2 regions of the Blastococcus sp. SYSU DS0828 genome follow, and region 2 is predicted to be linked to the other one. Evidence: predicted binding sites of a transcription regulator. Region 2 holds the regulator's gene; the other holds the start of a gene.
The links. Region 2 encodes LexA, which represses DNA repair genes until DNA is damaged. Its sites were predicted from a motif close to TCGAACANNTGTTCGA; they were not measured.

Region 1: ACI79Q_RS01520 (DUF222 domain-containing protein) is a predicted target of LexA. The motif match lies at 2,689-2,704, and genes of this name have one in related genera.

What each region holds. Positions count from the first base shown of each region.
Region 1 is NZ_JBJHAK010000001.1:320,714-327,778, forward strand. Features, by position in the region: gene ACI79Q_RS01505 (reverse transcriptase family protein) at 1-842, shown strand, start outside; gene ACI79Q_RS01510 (precorrin-3B synthase) at 888-2,066, shown strand; gene ACI79Q_RS01515 (hypothetical protein) at 2,140-2,304, opposite strand; gene ACI79Q_RS01520 (DUF222 domain-containing protein) at 2,722-3,951, shown strand; gene ACI79Q_RS01525 (precorrin-8X methylmutase) at 4,093-4,713, shown strand; gene ACI79Q_RS01530 (precorrin-2 C(20)-methyltransferase) at 4,710-6,218, shown strand; gene ACI79Q_RS01535 (MFS transporter) at 6,268-7,065, shown strand, end outside.
Region 2 is NZ_JBJHAK010000004.1:186,478-193,542, forward strand. Features, by position in the region: gene ACI79Q_RS04970 (vitamin B12-dependent ribonucleotide reductase) at 1-2,325, opposite strand, end outside; gene nrdR (transcriptional regulator NrdR) at 2,470-2,991, opposite strand; gene ACI79Q_RS04980 (hypothetical protein) at 3,508-4,260, opposite strand; gene ACI79Q_RS04985 (LysM peptidoglycan-binding domain-containing protein) at 4,385-4,633, opposite strand; gene lexA (transcriptional repressor LexA) at 5,094-5,849, shown strand; gene ACI79Q_RS04995 (hypothetical protein) at 5,853-6,896, opposite strand; gene ACI79Q_RS05000 (phosphatase PAP2 family protein) at 6,868-7,065, opposite strand, start outside.

The DNA.
Region 1 (7,065 bases), on a different contig from region 2:
CCCGGCTGAAGGAGATCCAGCGGCGGCTCCTGCGGCACGTGCTCGACCCGGTCCCGGTGCACGGTGCCGCGCACGGCTGCGTGCCCGGCCGGTCGGTGCGGACGGCGGCCGCCCCGCACGCCGGCGCCGCCGTCGTCCTGCGGATGGACCTGGAGCACTTCTTCGCGAGCGTCCCCGCGCCCCGGGTCCACGGGCTGCTGCTGGGCCAGGCCGGCCTCCCCGAGCCGGTCGCGCACGCGGTGACCGGCCTGGTCACCACCGTGGTGCCCGCCGCGGTGTGGCGGCGCATCCCGCCGCCGGAGGACCCCGTGGCCCGGGAGCGGCACCGGCGGCTGGGGACGCGGCTCGCCGTGCCGCATCTTCCGCCGGGTGCGCCCACGTCCCCGGCCCTGGCGAACCTGGTCTGCTACCGGCTGGACCGCCGGCTGGCCGCGCTCGCGGCGACTTTCGGCGCGACCTACACCCGCTACGTCGACGACCTGACCTTCAGCGGCGGCACCCGGGTGGGGCGCGGCCGGCTGGCCGAGCTGGTGGGTGAGATCGCCCGGGAGGAGGGCTTCCGGGTGAACGCCGCCAAGACACGCGCGATGGGCTCGGCCCGCCGGCAGGCAGTGCTGGGCGTCGTGGTCAACGAGCGCCCGGCGCTGCCCCGCCGCGAGCGGGACGAGCTGCGCGCGCTGCTGCACAACTGCGCCACCCGCGGCTGGACCACCCAGCTCCGCGGCCGCGACCCCGCCACGTTCCGGGACCACGTCCTGGGCCGGGTGGCCTGGGCGGCGTCGGTGGACCCGGCGTCCGGGGCGCGGCTGCGCGCGCTGGCCGAGCGCATCGACTGGAGCTGACCGCCGACGGCTCGGGCCGACCCGGGACGTAGCCTCGCGGGCGCCATGTCATCAGCCGGGCTGCCCACGCCTCCCCTCCGGGACCGGGCCGACGCCTGCCCCGGCGCGCTGCAGACCCACTCCGCCGCCGACGGGGAGCTCGCGCGGGTGCGGGTCCCCGGTGGACTGCTGGTGGGCGACCAGCTGCGCGTCCTCGGCGCGGCCGCCGTCGAGCTCGGGGACGGCGCGCTGGAGCTCACCAGCCGCGGCAACGTGCAGCTGCGGGGCCTGCGCCCCGGATCGGCCGGCGAGCTCGGCGGCCGGCTGGCGGCGGCCGGGCTGCTGCCCAGCGACAGCCACGAGACGGCCCGCAACCTGTTGGGCAGCGTGTTGAGCGGGCGGACCGGGGGTCTGCTCGACGCCCGGCCCTGGGTGCGCGACTTCGACGCCGGGCTGTGCGCCGACCCGTCGCTCGCCGCGCTGCCGGGACGGTTCCTGGCCACGTTCGACGACGGCCGGGGCGACGTCGCCGCGCTCGGCGGGGACGTCGGCCTGTTCGCGCTCGCCCCCGACGCCGTCGCGCTGACCCTCGCCGGCGCCGACTCCGGCCTGCGCGCCGGTCCGGCGGACGCCGTCGACCTCGCGCTGGCGGCCACCCGGGCATTCCTCGACGAGCGCGCCGCCCAGGGCGGAACGGCCTGGCGGCTGGCCGAACTCGCCGACGGGCCGGCACGGGTGGCGGCGCGGCTGGACGCCCCGGCCGGGGAGCGGGTCGAGGTGCCGGCCCAGCCGCGGATCCGCCCGATCGGTGCGGTGCGGCAGGACGACGGCCGCACGGCCCTCGCCGCGGTGGTCCCCCTGGGCCGGCTGACCGCCGCCCAGGTGTCGCTGCTCGCCGACGTCGCGGCAGAGGTGCAGCTGACCCCGTGGCGCGGGGTCGTCGCGCCCGACCTGGCCGACGGGTCGGCGGCCAGGTCGCTGGCCGACGCCGGGCTGGTGCTCGACCCCACGAGCCCGTGGACGCGCGTGACCGCTTGCGCGGGACTGCCCGGGTGCGCGAAGTCCCTGGCCGACGTGCGGTCGGACGCGACCGCTGCCGTGATCACCGGATCCCTCCCGGCGGACGGGGCGCGGCAGCACTGGGCCGGGTGCGAGCGGCGCTGCGGCCGGCCCGGCGGCGCAGTGGTGGACGTGGTCGCGACCGGCGCCGGCTACCGGGTCGAGGGCAGCGGCCACCCCGGCTGAGGCCGGCTCGCTCCGGCAGGGGTGACGGACAGCAGCCCACGATGCTGAACCCGGGGCTGGGGCGTGCGCCCTGTTACCGGTAGTCGCTCAGCAATGCGCGGAGCACGCGGACGACGTCGGCCAAGACGTCATCGAGGTCGGTGAGGTCCCGCCACTCGTGCCGGACCAGCCGGCGTCGCCACCAGCGGCCGCGGACCTGGTCGACCGCGATGTCCTCGTCGAGCCCGTCGAACCACACCTCGATCGGCTCGCCTGCCGTCCTGGGCTCGATCGTCGTGCCCCAGCCGTAGACGGCCTCCCGCCGGTTCCCGGACTGCCAGAAGCGTCGTGGTGCCGGTACGACACGGTGCCCTCGTGGTCACGCAGCACTGACTCGACGGTCGCGCGCAAGGCCACCTGCTGGGCGGGCGGCTCCGGAGCGGGGAAGTCGGGCACGGCGCGACGCTAGCCCGGAGCCGGGCCGGAGGACGCACGTGGCGGGTCGGGCCATGCGAGAGCGGGCACCCGCCGCAGTGAACTGCCGAGCACCACGACCCACCGCTGTCCACGCTGTGCTGAAATCTGTGGACAGGCTTCTGACCTGCAGTTTCGGGTTGCCGAGGCCGGCCCGCCCGGCTAGTATTCGTACGTGTGTTCGACCGCTGCGGGTGATGCGCTGGACCGGTTGACGGCCGCGCTGGACGACCTGGCGGCCGAGGACCTGGCCGGCCGGTTCGGCCCGCAGCTGCTCGACCGGCTGCGGCCGCTGCTGGTGGCGCAGAACCGGCTCGCCGCGGAAGTCACCCGCACCGTGCGGGAGTGCGGGGTCACCTCCGCCGCCGAGCACGACGGGCAGCGGACGATGGCCTCCTGGCTGCGCGGACATGCCCGGCTGTCGTCGGCCGCGGCGTCCCGGGTGGTGCGCTCCGGGCGGGCGCTGCCCGAGCTACCGGCGGTGCGAGCCGCGTTCGCCGCGGGTGCGATCACGGCGGAAGCGGTCGCGGTGATAGCCCCGGTCGCCGCACCGGTGAACGTGGCCGCCGCGCAGGCGCACGACGTGGACCTCGCCGGAGTCGACGCAACCCTGGCCGAGGTCGCCGCGAGTCGCCCGCACGCCGAACTCCGCCAGGTCGTGGACCACTACCTGGCCCGGCTCGACCCCGACGGCCCCGAGCCCGACCCCACCGAGGGCCGGTCACTGGTGTTCGTCACCCACGCCGATGGCCGCGTCGGGTTCCGCGGCGAGCTCGACGCCGTCGGCGGGGAGAAGTTCCAGGCCGCGATCGAGTCGATCGTGCAGGCCTCCCGCCCCGCCGGGGACAGCCGCACCCGCGCCCAGCAGTCCGCCGACGCCCTGGTCCAGCTGGCCGACAACCAGCTCGCCTCCGGCGCCCTGCCGGTCCTGCGCACCGTGAAGCCGCACGTCATCGTCCGGATCGACCTCACCGACCTGGTCGACCCCGCCACCGGACCGGGCGCGGCCACCACCGGGCTCGGCGCCACCATCTCCGCCGCCCGCGCCCGCTGGCTGGCCTGTGACGGCAACGTCTCCCGCATCGTCATCGGCCCCGACGGCGAGCTCCTGGACCTGGGCCGCCGGCACCGGGTCGTCCCGCCGGCCCTGCGCCGCGCGGTCGAGTACCGCGACCGGGGATGCGTGTTCGCCGGCTGCGACGCCCCCGCCCACTGGTGCGACGTCCACCACCTCGTGCACTGGGCCGACGGCGGAGAGACCTCGCTGGAGAACTCCGGGCTGTTGTGCGAACGCCACCACACCAAGGTCCACCACGGATTCCGCATCGAACGAGATACCGCCGGCCGATGGCACACCTACCGGCCCGACGGCACCGAGATCCTGATCTTCCCCCGCATCACCGGCCAACCCGAACACTCGCGCACCGGCTGAGCCACCGACGCACGACGAACCCTCCCCGGGTCCTGGGAGGGGTTCGTCGGCCTGCTCAAGCACGCAGCACAGCGGTGGGCTGGGACCGCCCGCCGTTCCCCGGAGCAGGTGGCCCGAGCGCGGGACGTAGCCTCCTGCCCGATGTACGACTACGAGAAGGACGGCGCCGAGATCTACCGGCGCTCGTTCGCCACCATCCGCGCCGAGGCGAACCTCGCGAACCTGCCCGCCGACGTCGCCCAGGTGGCGGTGCGGATGATCCACGCCTGCGGGCAGGTGGACCTCGTCGACGATATCGCCCACTCCCCCGACGTCGTGCAGCGCGCCCGCGAGGCGCTGAACGCCGGCGCACCGGTGCTCTGCGACGCGCAGATGGTGGCCAGCGGCATCACCCGGCGGCGGCTGCCGAAGGACAACGACGTCATCTGCACCCTGAACGACCCGCGGACCCCCGGGCTCGCCGCCGAGCTGGGCACCACCCGCACCGCCGCGGCGCTGGAGCTGTGGCGCGACCGGCTCGACGGCGCGGTCGTCGCGATCGGCAACGCCCCCACCGCGCTGTTCCATCTGCTCGAGATGGTGGCCGCCGGTGCCCCGCGCCCCGCCGCCGTGCTCGGCATCCCTGTCGGGTTCATCGGCGCCGCCGAGTCCAAGGACGCCCTGGCGGAGTCCGACCTGGAGTTCCTGGTGGTCCGGGGCCGGCGCGGCGGCAGCGCGATCACCGCGGCCGCCATCAACGCGATCGCGAGCACCGCCGAATGAGCGGACAGACGACCGGCCGGCTCTACGGGGTGGGGCTGGGCCCCGGCGACCCCGAGCTCGTCACGGTCAAGGCCGCCCGGCTGATCGGCGCCGCCGACGTCGTCGCCTTCCACGCCGCGCGGCACGGCCGGTCGGTGGCCCGCGGCCTGGCCGAGCCCTACCTGCGCGAAGGGCAGATCGAGGAGCTGCTGGTCTACCCGGTCACCACCGAGACCACCGACCACCCGGGCGGCTACCAGGGCGCGATCGACGAGTTCTACGAGGCCGCCGCTGCGCGGCTGGCCGCCCACCTGGACGCCGGCCGCGACGTCGTCGTCCTCGCCGAGGGCGACCCGCTCTTCTACGGCTCCTACATGCACATGCACAAGCGGCTGGCGCACCGCTACCCGACCGAGGTCGTCCCCGGGGTGACCAGCGTGAGCGGCGCGGCCGCCGCGGTCGGCCGGCCCCTGGTGGAGCGCGACGAGGTGCTCACGGTGCTCCCCGGCACGCTGCCGGCCGACGAGCTCGCCGCCCGGCTGGCCGGCACCGACTCGGCGGCGGTGATGAAGCTCGGCCGCACCTTCCCGCAGGTGCGGGAGGCGTTCGAGCGGGCCGGCGTGCTCGACCGGGCGCTCTACGTCGAGCGGGCCACCACCGACCGTCAGCGGTGCCTGCCGCTCGCCGAGGTCAACCCGGCGAGCGTCCCGTACTTCTCCCTCGCCCTGCTGCCCAGCCCGCTCACGCCGCAGGTCACGGAGCCGGCCCAGCCCTCCGGCGAGGCGGCCACGCACGGAGAGGTCGTCGTCGTCGGCCTCGGTCCGGGCGCGCGGAGCTGGACGACCCCGGAGGCCGCCGAGGCGCTCGCCGCCGCCGACGACCTCGTCGGCTACGGCCCCTACCTCGACCGGGTCGCGGCCAACCCGCGCCAGACCCGGCACCCCAGCGACAACCGCGTCGAGGCCGACCGTGCCGCGCACGCGCTGACGCTGGCCCGGGAGGGGCGGCGGGTCGCGGTCGTCTCCAGTGGAGACCCGGGCGTCTTCGCCATGGCCGCCGCCGTGCTCGAGGTGGCCGAGCGCCCCGAGTTCGCCGGTGTCCCGGTGCGGGTCGTCCCCGGCCTCACCGCCGCCCAGGCGGTCGCCTCCCGGGTGGGGGCCCCGCTGGGGCACGACTTCTGCGTGCTGTCGCTCTCCGACGTCCTCAAGCCCTGGGAGGTGATCACCGATCGGCTGCGCCACGCCGCCGCCGCCGACCTGGTCATCGCCCTCTACAACCCGCGCTCGAAGCACCGCCCGCACCAGCTCGGCGAAGCGCTGCGGGTGCTGCTGGAGGTGCGCCCGCCGGAGACCGTGGTGGTCGTGGGGCGGGACGTCGGCGGGCCGGAGGAGAGCCTCCGGGTCACCACCCTGGGCGCGCTGGACCCCGCGACCGTGGACATGCGCTGCCTGGTGCTGATCGGCTCCTCGCAGACCCGCGTCACCGCCTCCGGCGCGGTCTACACCTCCCGCCGCTACCCGGGCTGACACGCCGGGGCGGGGAATGCCCGCGCGATCGTTGCCCTTTCCCACCGTCGTGGCACCCCCGACGCTCAGCAGAGCCCCCGCGTTCTGGACCACCGCCGGCCTGCTGCTGCTCGTCCTCGCGGCCTCGGGGGTGCCCACGCCGCTGTACCGCGTCTACCAGGAGCAGTTCGGCTTCGGGCCCGGCATGCTCACGACGGTCTTCGGCATCTACGCCCTCGCCCTGCTGGCCGCCCTCCTCGTGGTGGGTGGCCTCTCCGACCACGTGGGCCGCCGGCCGGTGGTGGCCGGCGGGCTGCTGCTGCAGGCGGTCTCCATGGCCGTCTTCCTGACCGCCGACAGCGTCGGCTGGCTGCTCACCGCCCGGGTGCTGCAGGGCCTGTCCATGGGCGCGCTCACCGGAACCCTCGGCGCCCTGCTGCTCGACACCCAGCGCCCGGCCCGCCCGCTGGGCCCGCTGGTCAACAGCGCCGGGCCCGGCATCGGGCTGTCGCTGGGGGCCGTGGGCGCCGGCCTGGTCGTGGAGTACGTCGCCTCGCCCACGCGCTGGGTCTTCGCCGTCCTGACCGGGGTGCTGCTCCTCGCCGCCGCGCTGGTGCCGCTGCTGCCCGAGACCTCCCCCCGCGCACCGGGAGCGCTGCGCTCGCTGCGGCCGACGGTGCGCGTGCCCGCACCCCAGCGCCCGGCGTTCCTCACCGCGCTCCCGGCCATCGTCGCCGCGTGGGCGCTCGGCGGCCTGTACCTCTCCCTCGGCCCCTCGCTGGTCGCCTCGGTCTTCGGCATCGAGGACCACCTGGTCGGCAGCCTGCTGGTGCTGGCCATGCAGGGCACCGCGGCGCTCGGCGCCGTC
Region 2 (7,065 bases):
GAGCTTCAGGAAGACCTCACCGAGGCTGCCGTCCTCGTACATCCCGGCGGTCATGTAGCCCTCGGCCCCGGCGACGCTGAACGAGGTGGTGACGCTCGTCCGCTTCTTCGGCAGCCGCTTGCGCACCGGGTGCGCCAGCGCGGCCGGCGCCGTCGCCTCGGCCTTCACCTCGTCCTTGGTGCCGTCGTTCTTGCCCTTGCCGCCGGACAGCGGCTGGCCGACCTTGCAGTTGTCGCGGTAGATCGCCAGCGCCTTGAGACCCATCTTCCAGCCCTGGAAGTAGATCGTCTCGACGTCCTCGACGGTCGCCGTCTCCGGCATGTTGACCGTCTTGCTGATCGCGCCGGAGATGAAGGGCTGGACCGCGGCCATCATGCGGACGTGGCCCATCGGGGAGATGGCCCGCTCACCCATGGCGCAGTCGAACACCTCGTAGTGCTCCGGGCGCAGGCTCGGGGCATCGACGACGTGGCCGTGCTCGGCGATGTACTCGACGATCGCCTCGATCTGCTCCTCCTGGTAGCCCAGGCTCCGCAGCGCCCGCGGCACCGTCTGGTTGACGATCTGCATGGAGCCGCCGCCGACCAGCTTCTTGAACTTGACCAGCGAGAAGTCCGGCTCGATGCCGGTCGTGTCGCAGTCCATCATGAAACCGATCGTGCCGGTGGGGGCCAGCACCGAGGCCTGGGCGTTGCGCCAGCCGTTCTCGGCGCCGATCTCCAGGCACTCCTGCCACTGCTGGGTGGCGACCTTCAGCACGTCGGCGTCGTCGGCGCCCACCGGGCGGATCGCGTCGTTGGCCGCGGCGTGCTTGCGCATGACCCGGGCGTGCGCGTCGGCGTTGCGGGCGAAGCCCTCGTAGGCCCCCACGATGCCAGCGAGCTCGGCCGAGCGCCGGTAGGCGGTGCCGGTCATCAGCGAGGTGATCGCCGCGGCCAGCGTCTGGCCACCGCGCGAGTCGTAGGCGTGGCCGGTCGCCATGAGCAGGGCGCCCAGGTTGGCGTAGCCGATGCCCAGCTGCCGGTAGGCGCGGGTGGTCTCGCCGATCGGCTCGGTCGGGAAGTCGGCGAAGCAGATCGAGATGTCCATCGCGGTGATGACCAACTCGACGGCCTTCACGAAGTTCTTGGCGTCGAACGTGCCGTCGTCCTTGAGGAACTTCATGAGGTTCAGCGACGCCAGGTTGCACGAGCTGTTGTCCAGGCTCATGTACTCCGAGCACGGGTTGGACGCGTTGATGCGGCCGGTCTCGGGGTTGGTGTGCCAGTCGTTGATCGTGTCGTCGTACTGGATGCCCGGGTCGGCGCACTCCCAGGCGGCCTGGGTGACCTTGCGGAACAGCGACTTGGCGTCGACGGTCTCGATGACCGAGCCGTCGAGGCGGGCCCGCAGGCCGAACTCGTCGCCCTCCTCCACCGCGCGCATGAACTCGTCGGAGACGCGGACCGAGTTGTTGGCGTTCTGGTACTGGACGCTGGTGATGTCCTTGCCACCGAGGTCCATGTCGTACCCGGCGTCGCGCAGCGCGCGGATCTTGTCCTCCTCGCGCGCCTTGGTCTCGATGAACTCCTCGATGTCGGGGTGGTCGATGTCGAGCACGACCATCTTCGCCGCGCGGCGGGTGGCGCCACCGGACTTGATGGTCCCGGCGGAGGCGTCGGCGCCGCGCATGAAGCTGACCGGGCCGGAGGCCGTGCCGCCGGAGGAGAGCAGCTCCTTGGAGGAGCGGATGCGGGAGAGGTTCAGGCCGGCACCGGAGCCGCCCTTGAAGATCAGGCCCTCCTCGCGGTACCAGTTCAGGATCGAGTCCATCTCGTCGTCGACGGCGAGGATGAAGCAGGCGCTGACCTGCTGCGGCGCGCTCGTGCCGACGTTGAACCAGACCGGCGAGTTGAAGCTGAAGTACTGGTGCAGCAGCATCCAGGTCAGCTCGTGCTCGAAGACCTCGGCGTCGCCCTCGGTGGCGAAGTAGCCGTGCTCGCGGCCGGCCTCGGTGTAGGTGAGCACCACGCGGTCGATGAGCTGGCGCAGGCTGGTCTCGCGCTGCGGGGTGCCGACGGCGCCGCGGAAGTACTTCGTGGTGACGATGTTGGTGGCGTTGATGCTCCACTCGGCCGGGAACTCGACACCGCGCTGCTCGAAGTTGATCGAGCCGTCCCGCCAGTTGGTCATGACGACGTCACGACGCTCCCAGGTCACCTCGTCGTACGGGTGCACACCAGCGGTGGTGAAGACGCGCTTGATCTTGAGGCCCTTGGCCCGGCTGGGAGTCTTGGCGCTGCGGCGGGGGCGGGCGCCGGCCACGCGGTCGTCGGTCTCGGTCATGGTGTGGAGCTCTCCCTGGTCGTGTGTCGCGTGGTGCTTCGCGGGGCTGCGCGGTGGTGCTGCGCGGTGGTGGATCGGGGGCTGGGGAAGAGCCGCGATCGGTAACTGCTCGAACTGCTGTCTATCGGGTGGCACCGACAGTTCTCAGGTGCCGGCGCCGGTGCCGGACGGAACGGGTCGCCGGGGCTCGGGCGGGCCCGTCTCCCCCGGCGGCGCGGCGGGCTGCCGGGCCTTCAGCTCGGCGATCTCCCGCTCGAAGTCGGCCACCGAGGTGAAGGAGCGGTAGACGCTGGCGAACCGGAGGTAGGCCACCTCGTCCAGCTCGCGCAGCGGGCCGAGGATGGCCAGGCCGACCTCGTGGCTCGGCACCTCCGCCGCGCCGCTGGCGCGGATGGCGTCCTCCACCTGCTGGGCGAGGAGCTTGAGCTGGCCCTCGTCGACCGGCCGGCCCTGGCAGGCCCGCCGGACGCCGGCAACCACCTTGCTGCGGTTGAACGGCTCGCTGACGCCGTTGCGCTTGACGACGGCGAGCACCGCCTCCTCGACGGTGGTGAACCGCCGCCCGCACGCAGGACAGGAGCGACGACGCCGGGTGGTGGCGCCCTCGTCGGCCTCCCGCGAGTCGATGACCCGACTGTCGGCGTTGTGGCAGAACGGGCAACGCACGGTGGTTCACCTCCCTTCGCGCCGCGCCCGCCACCGGCCGGCTGTGCACTCCCCTGGGGACATCCGGTGGATGCGCCGGGGACAACCTGAGGACCAGCCTGTGGACGGGCTTACAGCTCTGTAACTACTAGATGTAGGGGAACCCTAGGACGGGCCACACAAGATGTGCAAGTGATCGTTCCGTCGGCGTGTTCCGCCCCGACACTGCGGTGCGCAGGCGGAACAGCGGTCCCCAGCTGTCACAGGACACGCCGCGACGACGCGCCGAACTCCGTGCCCGACGCTCCCCGGAGAGGGTGCCGAGCGCGGCGACACACCGCAGGAACGACCCGGGGACGCTCGCCCCGGCAAGGTTGTGCGCTCATGCGCGGTTCCGACCCGCAGAACCACGCGCCGGCCGCACACCGATCGGCGAACTGGGCGGTCCGCACCCGGCCAAGGGCGACCCGGCGGGCACGCGACGGCGGCGCCGAGCACCCCCGCGGGGTCGACGCGGCGAGGGCCGCCGAACGACGATCAGACGCTGACCGCGCCGCCCACCCGGGGCCGCCGCGAGTGCGGGATCTGGTCACTCAACCGCATCGGGCGGGTCAGGAGATCCTGGTCGACGTCGGCCGGCGGGGTCCAGCCGCTCGCCGTGGAGCGGGTCTCGACCGTGCTCGCGGAGCGGGCCGCGGGCACCGACCAGCCACCGCCCCGCGGTCGGTCCTCACGGGTCGGGGACTGCGCGTCCGGCGCGCTCTCGACGACGGCCGGGAAGAGGTCGGTGTCGGCGGCGCGGTGCCGGCCCACGACCGGGCCGGACTCGGTGGCCGGAGCGCGGTGCCGACCCGGAGGAGGCACCGGCACCGAGGACGCCGGCGCGGCCTGCACGGGGTCGCTCTCCGGCGCGCGCCGGCGACCGCCCGGCCGCTGGGCACCGGTCCGCGGCTCACAGCGGTCGCGCAGCAGCGGCAGGCTGGCGGTCGCCTCGACATCGGTCGACGGACCGTCCCGGAGCGGTGCCGCGGACGGGGAGGCGGGCATCGCCTGCGTCACCGGGGACACCTCGACGACCGGCGACTCCGGAAGCCGCACATCCCCCAGGTCGATCCAGAGCGCCTGCTCTTCGCCTCCGGTGACGACCCGCACCCACATCTGGCACGCGCCGGAGTCGTCGTGTCGCCACCCCAACAGCTCCCCCGCACTCCAGGCACCCGCCTGGTGGACCTCGACGGCCTGGGGACGAGTGGTGAACACGGCGGCGCGGTTCTCCATGACGCTGGACACGGACGTACCGTAGGTGGCCGACCAGCACGCACGGTGAACGTGCCTGTACTGAGGGTTGACGAAGTCGCCGAGCCGCGTTGTGAACACCTTGCCGCGAGGCGCTCTCGGGCGAGTCCGCGAGGCGTCAGGGCAGGAGAAGGACCTGACCAGGCGTGATGGCTGCGGTGTCGAGCCCGTTCAACTGCCGGATGTCGACGACGACGTCCCGGACGTCGCGCCCGTCGGCGGCCGATCCGGCGATCGACCAGAGCGTGTCGCCCGGCTCGACGACCACCTTCGTCGTCCCCATGAGCGCCAACCCGCCACCCTCCTGCCCGAGGACGGCGTCACCGAGGGCGATCGTGCCCACGGCGAGGAGGAGGGCGAGGACCACCACCAGGCGGCGGCCGCGCGCCGTCAGGCGGAGCGGCGGCTGCGCCGGACGACCCGGGCCGGGTGGGCGCCCCGCCTCCGCCCTCGGGGGACCCGCCGCCCGGAGAGGCGCAGCGGACCCGGGGTCGAGCGTCTCCGCGTAGGAGCGAGGCGGCGGGAGCACCCGGAGGTGCCGGGCGGGTGGCCGAACGGCACGCCGCTCCGCCGGGCCGACCGGCACCTCTCCACGGACCCGCAATGCCGTGCTGCTCGTCATCTGTTCAGCCCCTCTGGCCGGCACGTCGCCGGACCCGAACGTGTGTTCGATTCGAACGCCTGTCCGATGTCTACCGGATGCGGCCGACAGATGTGACCCGACACGGAAAGTTTCGAACACCTGTTTGAAGTGGCCGGCGATCGGCGCTACGGTTCCTCCGACGACGAGGGTCGAGAGCTGCGCGGGCAGCCGGCGAGGAGGAGACGTGGCGGACTCGAGCAGGACGTCCGGCAACCGGGGCGGCGCCGCGGGCACGGCGGACGGGTCCGCGTCGGTGCGGGCCTTTCCCGACCGCGCGGCCGACGGGGACGGGCTGACCCAGCGGCAGCGGCGGGTCCTCGAGGTGATTCGCGACTCGATCGACCGACGGGGCTACCCCCCTTCGGTGCGGGAGATCGGCGAGGCCGTCGGACTGTCCTCGGCATCCTCGGTCGCGCACCAGCTCTCGGTACTGCAGAAGAAGGGCTGGCTGCGGCGCGACCCCAACCGGCCGCGCGCCCTGGACGTGCGCCTGCCCGGCGATGCCGGCCGGACCACCACCGCGGCCGTCGAGCGACCCGTGGTCGACGACGGGGTGCAGGCCGCCGCGCCCGCCTACGTCCCGCTCGTCGGCCGGATCGCCGCCGGCGGGCCGGTGCTCGCCGAGCAGGCGGTGGAGGACATCTTCCCGCTGCCGCGCGAGCTGGTCGGCGAGGGGACGGTCTTCATGCTGAAGGTGGCCGGTGACTCGATGATCGAGGCCGCCATCTGCGACGGCGACTGGGTCGTCGTCCGCCAGCAGCCGACCGCCGAGAACGGGGAGATCGTGGCGGCGATGATCGACGGCGAGGCGACGGTGAAGACCTACAAGCGCCGGGACGGTCACGTGTGGCTGCTGCCGCACAACCCGGCCTACGAACCGATCCCCGGAGACGAGGCGACGATCCTCGGGCGGGTGGTGTCGGTCCTGCGCCGGGTCTGAGGGTCAGGTCCGGCGGCGCAGTTTCCCGCCCACCCAGACCACGAGAGTGGCGACGACGGCGGCGATCAGCGCCGAGGCGATCGGCGAGCGGTCCGAGCGGGTGAGTTCCGCGAAGGACGGCAGCGGGTCCTCCGCGGGAGTCGGCCTCGCGGCGGCGGTCGCGGCGGGCAGGGGAACCACGGTGACGGCGCTGGGCAGGCCCTCGCTCGCGACCACGAGCGCCCGGTTGTCGGCGGAGAAGCTGACGGCCTCGCCCTGCGGCGACTCGGGGAGCGCCACCCGCACCGGTTCGCCGGCCAGCGCACCGGGCACGTCCGAACCGGACAGCGGCCACACGTAGGCGTCCGTGTAGGTGCGCAGCGCCAGTGCGCTCCCGTCGCCGGCAACGGCACCTCCGGTGATCAGCAACTGCCCCGCACGACCCACGGGGCCACCCGGGGTTCCGGTGAGGGTGACGTTGACCGTGCCCACCCGCTCCATCGGCACAGTGCCGCCGTCGACGAGCGCGGCGGCGGGCCGGTAGACCCCGCTGGAGCCGAGCACTTCCTTGGTCACGAGGTACGGCGTCCCGTCCGGGGCCAGGAGCAGCGCCTCGGCGTCGTGCGCGCCGTCGGGGTAGGTCAGCCGATGCAGCGCTGCCGCGCCGTCGGGCCGGAGGACATGCAGCGCGACGGTGGCACGGCTCGTGCCGTTGTCACCGGTGTCGGCGATCCAGACGCTCCCGTCCGAGCCGACGCCGAGGTCTTCGGGGTCGAAGGGGTCCGCGGCCCCGGCCTGCACGTCGACCACCGCACAGGCGGCATCGAGCCCGAGGACTTCGACCCGGTCACCGCCGTCGTTGAGGGCGAGCATCTGCTCTCCTACCACCACCAGGCCGGACAGCTCGGCGAGTCGGGGGTCCGTGATGGCGCACCGGACCTCCGGCGCCGGCTCCTCCGCCGACGCGGACCCGGGGACGAGCACGGCCAGGGCGCCGGTCAGGGCGCTCGCGACGACGAGCCGACGCCGCCGGGCGCGGCTAGGAACTCGCTTGGCCTGCTCGGGCACGTACCAAGCGTGACAGAACCATCGCGTCCAGTGCATGAACCACGCCCAGGAGGACGATCCCGACGGCGGCGCCCACGACCGCGTCGGTGACCCAGTGGAAGTCCAGCGACACCATCGCCGCGCCAGTGGCGACCGGCCCGACGACGCTCAGCCACCAGAAGGTCCGCTG